Regions from separate parts of the Azospirillum sp. UENF 111221 genome, predicted to be linked through region 1. Evidence: riboswitches for the same ligand, from Rfam matches in the RefSeq annotation. Region 1 holds a riboswitch; the other holds the start of a gene.

Region 1 (4,409 bases):
CCTGCAACAGGCCGCGGCTGACATAGGCGTAGAGGGTCTGGCGGGACACTCCCAACCGTTTCGCCGCCTCTTCGGCGGACAGATAGACCGTCAGCGCGCCCGTCATGGTGCCCACCCGTCACATTGATCGAAACAATCAAGATTGACGATATAGCTGGCCCGCGATGGAGTGAAGCCGGAGCGGCCTGGAACCCGCTCTTCCGATGGAGAAAATCATGGCGCTGATGAACGGGGACTCCGGTTCCCCGCAACGCACGGCCCTTGCCGAAATCTGGCGGGCCGCCGGCGGCGACGACCGGCTGGTTGGCTCGGTCGTGCTTCGTGGCGAAGGGACTCTTCCCTCCGTCTTCGCGGTCAGTGCGCTGGCCACCGCCGCAACGGCCGCGGCCGGTCTGGCCGTCGCCGAATTCAAGGAAGCAGCCTTCGGCCACAACCCGTCCGTGACGGTCGACCAGCGTCTGGCCTCCCTGTGGTTCGGCACCTCCGTAAAGCCGTTGGGCTGGAGCCTGCCACCCGCCTGGGACCCGATCGCCGGCGACTACGAGGCCAGGGATGGCTGGATCCGCCTTCACACCAACGCCGTGCACCACCGCGATGCAGCCCTTCGCTGTCTCGGCGCACCGCCCGACCGCGATGCGGTGGCCGCCGCCGTCCGCCGCTGGGACGCCGACGGGTTGGAAAGCGCAGTCGTCGGCGAAGGCGGGTGCGCCGCGACGATGCGCGATCTCACATCCTGGCGAAGCCATCCGCAAGGACAGGCGGTCGCCCGGGAACCGCTGCTGTGGGTCGAGGCACAGGAGCCGGCCGACGCCGTCCATACTCCTGCCCGGCCCCCTGCCCGGCCGGAGCGTCCCCTGGCAGGCGTGAAGGTTCTGGACCTGACCCGCGTCCTCGCCGGACCGGCCGCCACGCGGTTCCTTGCCGGTTTCGGCGCCGAGGTGCTGCGGATCGACCCGCCTTGGTGGGACGAACCTGCCCTTCTGCCCGAGATGACGCTCGGCAAGCGCCGCGCCCGCTTCGACCTGCGCGACCCCGGCCAGCGGGCACGGTTCGCGGAATTGCTGTGCCAGGCCGACCTGCTGGTGCACGGCTATCGTGCCGATGCCCTCGACCGGCTGGGGCTCGACCTTCAAACCCGGCAGCGCATCCGCCCCGGCCTGATCGATGTGTCGCTGGATGCCTATGGCTGGACCGGCCCCTGGAGGAGCCGCCGGGGCTTCGACAGTCTGGTGCAGATGAGCGGCGGGATCGCCGCCGAAGGGATGCGCCGCGAGGGCGGCAACCGGCCCAGGCCCTTGCCGGTCCAGGCGCTCGACCATGCCGCCGGCTATCTTCTCGCCACCGCTGCGGTGCGCGGCCTGACCCGCCGGCTCGCGGACGGGCGGGGATCGAGCTGGCGCACATCCCTGGCCAGGGTCGGGACGCTGCTCACCGAACTGCCGTCCTCTGACGGCGGCCCGACCATGCCGCCCCTCGGCATGGAGGATTTCACGAACGATCCGGAAAATACGGCCTGGGGACCGGCCCTGCGCCTGAAGCCCGCCGTGACGGTCGAAGGATCGCCGGTCCGCTGGGAACGGCCGGCCGGACCGCTCGGCACGGACGAGGCGCGCTGGTAGGCCGGCAAGGCGGCGGGAGTTTCGGCATTTTCGGTGCCTCTCCCGCCGTTCGGTGCAGCGCTTACCCCATCGTGTGCTCGAGCAGGATCTTCGCGCCCAGCCCGATCAGCACCACGCCGCCGGCCATTTCCGCCCAGCGCCCCAGATGGTTGCCGGCGGCCTTGCCGATCAGCACGCCGCCGAAGGCGACGGCGAAGGTCACCACGCCGATCAGCGCCGAGGTCGTCACCATGTCGACATCGACCAGCGCCAAGCCCGCCCCCACGGCGGCGGCGTCGATGCTGGTGGCGACGGCGGTGGTCAGCAGGGCCAGCCATTCGGCGCGCACGCTGCGCACCGGGCCGCAATCCTCCTCGCCCTCATCCTCGCCGTCCATGATGGCGTTGCGCAGCATCGCACCGCCGACCGCCAGCAGCAGGCCGAAGGCGATCCAGTGATCAACCGACTCCACCAGGCTGGCGAAAGCGATGCCGATGCCCCAGCCGACCAGCGGCATGGCGAACTGGCAGACGCCGAAGGCGGCTCCCACCCGCACCGCTTCCGGCAAACCGGCACGGCGCGAACAGGCCCCGCGGCCGAGAGCGGCGGCGAAGCTGTCCATCGAAAGGCTGAAGGCGAGCGCGAGGGACGTGGCGATCATGGCTATTCCCGGGCCAGACAACACAGTGGAATCGGACGGACTCCGGCTGGCCGCGGAGATGTCCGATCCACTGGTCTCGCCGGGTCGACCCTTTGGTCGCCGTGCGCGCCATGGCGGTAACGGCCGGAGGCCGAAACCATCCAAGTCTGTTGACGCGAACCCCACCGGATCGCTGCCGGCGGGTGGCTACTCCCCAATGACGGCGGAAGTCCTACAGGGACTAGGGGCTTGGGTCAAGCGCCGGTTTGCCGCAGGTGCGAATTGCGGCCGCGTAGATAGGTGGCGGCCACCGAACGGTCGTCGCCCAGCGTCACTTGGATGAACAGCTCCTCCTCCAGATCGCAGTCCACCGCCTTCATGCGATGTCGCATAGCCGGCGTCGCGGCGGGATCGAGCACGACGAGGTCGGCCCAGCGGCCGGGCTCCAGGCTGCCGATCTCGCCGGCCATGCCCAAGGCTTCGGCATTGCCGCGGGTCATCCAGTGCAAGGCGGCGAGCGCCGGCAGGTTCTGCCGCCGCAGTTGCAGCACCTTGTAGGCCTCCGCCGCGGTGCGCAGCATGGAATAGCTGGTGCCGCCGCCGACATCGGTGGCGATGGCGGTGCGCACCGGCCGCTCCGGCTTCGACAGGGCGTCGAGGTCGAACAGGCCGCTGCCGATGAACAGGTTGCTGGTCGGGCAGAAAACGGCGACCGAGCCGCTCTCCGACAGCCGGGCCATCTCCGCTTCCGACAGATGGATGCAGTGGCCGAACAGCGAGGTCGGCCCCAGCAGCCCGAAGCGGTCATAGACGTCGGTGTAGTCGCGGGCACCTGGGAACAGCCGCCCCACCTCGGCGATCTCGTCGGTGTTCTCCGACAAATGGGTCTGCATGTGGACGCCGGGATGCTCGCGCAGCAGCGCGCCGGCGGCCTCCAGCTGCGCCTCGGTCGAGGTGATGGCGAAGCGCGGAGTCACGGCGTAGCGCTGCCGCCCGGTCCCGTGCCAGCGGCCGATCAGAATCCTTGCCGTCGCGATAGCTGCTCTCGGCCGTATCGGTCAGGGCGGCGGGCGCATGGCGGTCCATCATCACCTTGCCGGCGATCAGCCCGGCGCCGCGCGCCTCGGCCTCGGCGAATAGGGCGTCGACCGACTGCGGGTGGACCGAGCCGTAGACCACAGCCGTGGTCGTGCCGTTGCGCAGCAGCTCGTCCATGAAGAAGGCGGCGTTGGCGGCGGCATGGACCGGGTCGGCGAAGCGCTGCTCCTCGATGAAGGTGTATTTTTCCAGCCAGTCGAGCAGCTGGGCGCCGTAGGAGGCGATGACCTGGGTCTGCGGGAAATGGATGTGGGTGTCGATGAAGCCCGGCAGCACCAACTTGCCGCTGTGGTCGTCGACCGCCACCCCGTCCGGAACCCGGCCACGCAGGTCGGCCCAGTCACCGGCCTCCAGAATCCGCCCGTCCGCCCCGACCAGCAGCAGCCCGTCCTCACGATAGGTCAGGCAATCGAGGTCCCCCGGTCCGGCGGGTGCGCGGTTGAAGCTGAGCAGGCGCCCGCGGACGGCGGCGGAAACGGGGGCGGCGATAAACTGGTCGGGCATGGGGGTCCGGTTCGATGGAGTGCTGTGAGGGAGGGTTACTTAATGTCCCCGGACCACGCCGCCAACACCGCCCGCTCCTGCGGGGTGATTCCGGTGATGTTGGCGGGGGGCATGGCGCTGCTGTAGCCGGCTTGCAGGCGGATCTGCTCGGCATGGCGGCGGATGCCGTCGCCCTCCAGCACGACGCCGCGCGGCGGGGTGGCGATGCCCTCCCACACCGGCTGGGCGGCATGACACATGCTGCAGCGGGTGGCGACGATCTCCTCCACCTGATTGAAGCCGACCTTCACCGGCGCCGCAGCCGCCGTATCGGCGGTCGCCGGCCCCAGGGTGCTGAGCCAGATGCAGCCCAGCATGCCGGCGGCGGCCACCCCCCAGGTCCACCAGGGCGTCGGCTTGCCGGCATGGCGGCTGTTGAAGAAATGGCGGATCGCCGTGCCGACCACCAGGACCAGCGCCACCATCACCCAGTTGTAGCGGGTGGAGCTGACCAGCGGGTAATGGTTGGACAGCATCAGGAAGACGACCGGCAGGGTCAGGTAATTGTTGTGCAGCGAGCGCTGCTTGGC
Region 2 (4,409 bases), on a different contig from region 1:
CCGATCCGGTCCTGCGCCTGTCCGCGCTGGCCGCGATCACCGGCGACCTGCGCCGCTACGACGAGTTGCTCGACCTGATCGAAGCCGAGTTCGAGCGCCCAGAGTTCGAGCACCCGGATCTCGACCGCCTGCTTCACATCTATTGCTGCATGGGCCGCCAGCTTTTCCTGATGCGCATGAACGGGGCGAGCCGGCCCGGCTTCTTCGAGGATCGGCTGTTTCCCCACTACACCCGCCTGATCGGCGCGATCCGCGACCGGCTCGGCCTCGCGCCGCGGCCCCGCCCGGCGGGCAGCCCGGCCACCGGGCGGGTCGTGCTGGTGACGAACCAGTTTCTGTCGCTGCGCCACCAGCCGTCGCGCGACCTGCTGTCCTATGCCGCGGTTCTGGAGGAGCGCTGCGGCCGGGAGGTGGTGATTCTCAACACCAACATCATGCCGGCCGACATCCACAGCCTGTTCGTGCCGTCCTTCGCATCCTCGGTGGAGCCGGCCTTCGACGGCAAGCAGGTGATCGAGGCGGACGGCCGCTCCTTCCGGATGCTGTCCTCGACCGGCCGCGGGCTGAGCCGGGACAAGATCGACTGGTTCCTGCGCGCGGTCGACTGGCACGACCCGGACGTGGTGGTGTCGCTGGGCGGATCGGTCATCGTCGCCGACCTGCTGGCGGCGGCGCGGCCCACCCTCTGCATCCCCACCACCAGCGGGGCCACGCCGTCGCTGGCCGGCATCGTGCTGGATTTCGGCGGGGGGAGCCGGCCGGAAAGCGGTCCGCTTGCGGCCTCATGGCGGCCCTTCCGCTTTCTGCATTCACTGATCGGCGCACCGGAACCGGACAGGACGGTTCCCGCCAAGGCACCCTCCAAAGCGGCGGCCAGGGCCGGCTACGGCCTGCCGGACGATGCCTTCCTGTGTCTGGTGATCGGCAACCGGCTGGACGAGGAGGCCGACGGCGCCTTCCTGGCGATGCTGGAGTCCCTCATCGACCGTGCGCCGCGGGTGGCGGTGGCGTTTGCCGGCGAGGCGGCGGCGCTGCCCTTGCGCCTGCAAGGGTCGCGGCATGCGGAACGCCTGGTCCACCTGGGCTATGTCACCGGCATGGCGGATTTGATGCAGGCGGCGGACGCCTATGTGAACCCGCAGCGCACCGGCGGCCGGGCGAGCGCCGCCGAGGCGCTGGCGGCCGGCGTTGTCCCGGTTTCGCTGCCGGTCGGCGACGTGTCGGCCGTCATCGGCGCCCGGTTCGTCGTGCCCGATTATGCCGCCGCCGTGGAGCGGCTAGCCCTGCTGGCCGAGGATCCCGCCGCCTTCGCCGCTGCCTCTGCCGACGCCCGCGACCAGGGGGCGGGGCGCGCCGATCCGGCGGAAGCCGCGGCTGCCCTGTCGCGCTACCTGGACGAGGCCGTGTCGCTGCACCGGCCTTGCCCGTGACCGCCGGCGGGACTGCCCCACAGGGTCATAGCCAAGGCTATAGAATGAAATATTTGTAATCCGACAGTAACGGAGAGCGTTCATCCGCCTTCTGGCCAGGGCCGTGATCGTCTTTGAAGTGCAAATGACTGTTCGACTTGGCGGTTGACGCGCGGTGACTGCCGCTCTATGGTCGCCGCCGTTGGGGAGTAGCTTCCGGCGGCCTCGCCGGGAACGTGTCAACATTCTTGCGCCCGATGCGGCGCATGGCACGTTCAGCGGACATTCGTCTGCCTAGCGAGACCAGTGTGCCCGAGACTCCGCGCCGGCCGGATTTCGGACATGCTGTCTCATGTGTCCGGCAGGAACCGCTCCCGTGACTCCTCTGTCTATCGTCGTGCTGTCGCTCAGCATGTCTGCCGACGCCTTCGCCGCCTCCATCGGCCGTGGCGCATCGCAGCGCCCCAGCGTCGCCGTCGCCATCAAGGGCGGTCTGGTGTTCGGTGTGGTCGAGGCCATCACGCCGCTGGTCGGCTGGGCGCTGGGTCTGGCGGCGGCCAGTTACGTCGCCGCCGTCGATCACTGGATCGCCTTCGTGCTGCTGTCGCTGGTCGGCGGCAAGATGGTCTGGGAAGGCTTCCAGCCCGAGACCGACGATCCGGAGCGGCAGGCCCGCCGCGCGAGCCCCTGGACGCTGGTCGCCACCGCGGTCGGCACCAGCATCGATGCGGCGGCGGTCGGCGTCTCCCTGGCTTTTCTCGGGTCCGACATCGTCACCATCGCCCTGTCCATCGGCTTCGCCACCTTCGCGATGACCACCATCGGCATGCTGATCGGCCGGGCCGTCGGCCATCGCATGGGCAAGATCGTGGAGGTGCTCGGCGGGTTGGCGCTGATCGCGCTCGGAACGTCGATCCTGGTCGAGCATCTTGAGCTGTTCGCCTGACCGGCGGCGGTGGGGAACGACGAGAAGGGGCATGCGCGAAATGAAAATAATCCTATAAAACGGGAAAATTTCTTATAGGCTTGCCGCGTCCTTTTGCCAAACGCGGAGCCACGCCATGCCCCTCGATCCCCGCAGCTTCACCACCGAAAATTTTCCCCGCTGGGCCGAGGAGCCGCCGACCCCGTCGGAAGGCTCCCTGGTTCCCGGTTCGCAGTTCCAAGAGGAGCAATGGATCATGGCCGCCGGGATGCTGGCCCGCGGCAACAGCTTCCTCCAGGTTTCGCGCGCCATGGGGTGCAGCCGCACCACTTTGTGGCGGGCCTATTACGGATCCAAGGATTTCCGTCACAGGGTGTGGTGGGAGCGGCAGGCGCTGAACCGCGAGGCCGAACTGCGCCTGTCCTCGCTGCGGGTGCTGGTGGCCGAGCAGATCGAGCGGCTGGTCACCTCGGGCGATCCCGCCACCGTCCGCTGGCTGGCCGAACGGCTCGGCCTCATCCCCGGTCTCGGGGCCGCCCGCAACCCCGCGCGGGACAGCCGGGAGATGGGGGCGGAGGAGGAAACGCTGCGGGCGCCCCGCCCGGACGACCCGCCCGCCGTCACCGTCCCCGAACTCGACGACGACATCCCCGGCTATCTGCGCGAGGACGCTGCCGATTGCCCTCTCTCCCCCGGGGAGAGGGAGGGGACCCGCGCCGCAGGCGTGGGGAGGGTGAGGGGGCCGGCGCGCGATCCGCGCGCCGCCAAGGGGCATTCTGCCCCTTGGCAATCCCCTGGCGCGGCCGTTCCGTCCGCGCTGCCCCCCTCACCCAACCCTCTCCCCAGGGGGGAGAGGGCTTACAGGCGGTCGCCTTCGCCTGACGTCGGTGTCCGGCGCCGGTAGGTGGGCGATGGAACATCACCCGAAAACTGTTCCACGCCGTTCCATCCCCCCGCCGGCCAGGACGGAGACAACATCCCCCGGTCAGCCCCCGAAATTCGGCTTCCCCGCCAGGATGTTGGAAGTCACGTGCCGGATATCGCGCAGGCCGCACATCGCCATGGTCACGTCCATTTCCTTACGGATGATCTCCAGGCACTGGGACACGCCGGCCTCGCCGCCGGCCCCCAGCCCATAGAGGAAGGCGCGGCCGATGAAGGTGCCCTTGGCGCCCAGCGCCAATGCCTTGACCACGTCCTGGCCGGAGCGGATTCCGCCGTCCATCAGCACTTCGATGCGGTCGCCCACCGCCTCGACGATGGCCGGCAATGCCGAGATGGAGGAAATCGCGCCGTCGAGCTGCCGGCCGCCATGGTTCGACACGATCAGCGCGTCGGCGCCGGTGTCGGCCGCCATCACCGCGTCCTCGGGATCGAGGATGCCCTTCAGGATCAGCTTGCCGCCCCAGCGGTCCTTGATGCGGCGCACGTCGTCCCAGTTCAGCGTCGGGTCGAACTGCTCCGCCGTCCAGGAGGACAGCGACGACAGGTTGCTGACCCCGGTGGCATGGCCGACGATGTTGCGGAAGGTGCGGCGGTGGGTCCGCAGCATGTTGATCGACCAGCGCGGCTTGGTCGCCATGTCCAGGATGTTGCCGACGGTCAGCTTCGGCGGGGTGGACAGCCCATTCCTGATGTCCTTGTGGCGCTGGCCGAGGATCTGGAGGTCGAGCGTCAGCACCAGCGCCGAGCAGCCCGCCGCCTTGGCGCGGTCGATCAGCTTGTCGATGAAGGCGCGGTCGCGCATGACGTAGAGCTGAAACCAGAAGGGCTTGTCGGTGTTCTCCGCCACATCCTCGATGGAACAGATGCTCATCGTCGACAGGGTGAAGGGCACGCCGGCCTTGGCCGCGGCGCGGGCGGCCAGGATCTCGCCGTCGGCATGCTGCATGCCGGTCAGGCCGGTCGGGGCCAGCGCCACCGGCATCGCCACCGGCTGGCCGACCATCGTGCTGGCCAGCGTCCGGTTGGTCATGTCCACCGCCACGCGCTGGCGCAGCTTGATCCGGCCGAAGTCGGACTCGTTGGCGCGGTAGGTCGATTCCGTGTAGGAGCCGGAATCCGCGTAATCGTAG

The links. A riboswitch is a leader RNA that binds a small molecule or an ion and turns the genes downstream of it on or off. The one in region 1 is predicted to bind manganese.
Region 2: another riboswitch for manganese. It lies ahead of ACWPN3_RS03130 (manganese efflux pump MntP); the one in region 1 lies ahead of ACWPN3_RS06460 (manganese efflux pump MntP).

Annotation. Positions count from the first base shown of each region.
Region 1 is NZ_JBSNCH010000002.1:405,073-409,481, forward strand. It holds gene ACWPN3_RS06450 (citrate/2-methylcitrate synthase) at 1-106, opposite strand, end outside; gene ACWPN3_RS06455 (CoA transferase) at 216-1,619, shown strand; gene ACWPN3_RS06460 (manganese efflux pump MntP) at 1,681-2,259, opposite strand; yybP-ykoY riboswitch at 2,342-2,466, opposite strand; gene ACWPN3_RS06465 (guanine deaminase) at 2,493-3,293, opposite strand; gene ACWPN3_RS06470 (urate hydroxylase PuuD) at 3,876-4,409, opposite strand, start outside.
Region 2 is NZ_JBSNCH010000001.1:706,545-710,953, reverse strand. It holds gene ACWPN3_RS03135 (glycosyltransferase) at 1-1,430, shown strand, start outside; yybP-ykoY riboswitch at 1,597-1,783, shown strand; gene ACWPN3_RS03130 (manganese efflux pump MntP) at 1,786-2,355, shown strand; gene ACWPN3_RS03125 (hypothetical protein) at 2,471-3,238, shown strand; gene ACWPN3_RS03120 (alpha-hydroxy acid oxidase) at 3,320-4,409, opposite strand, start outside.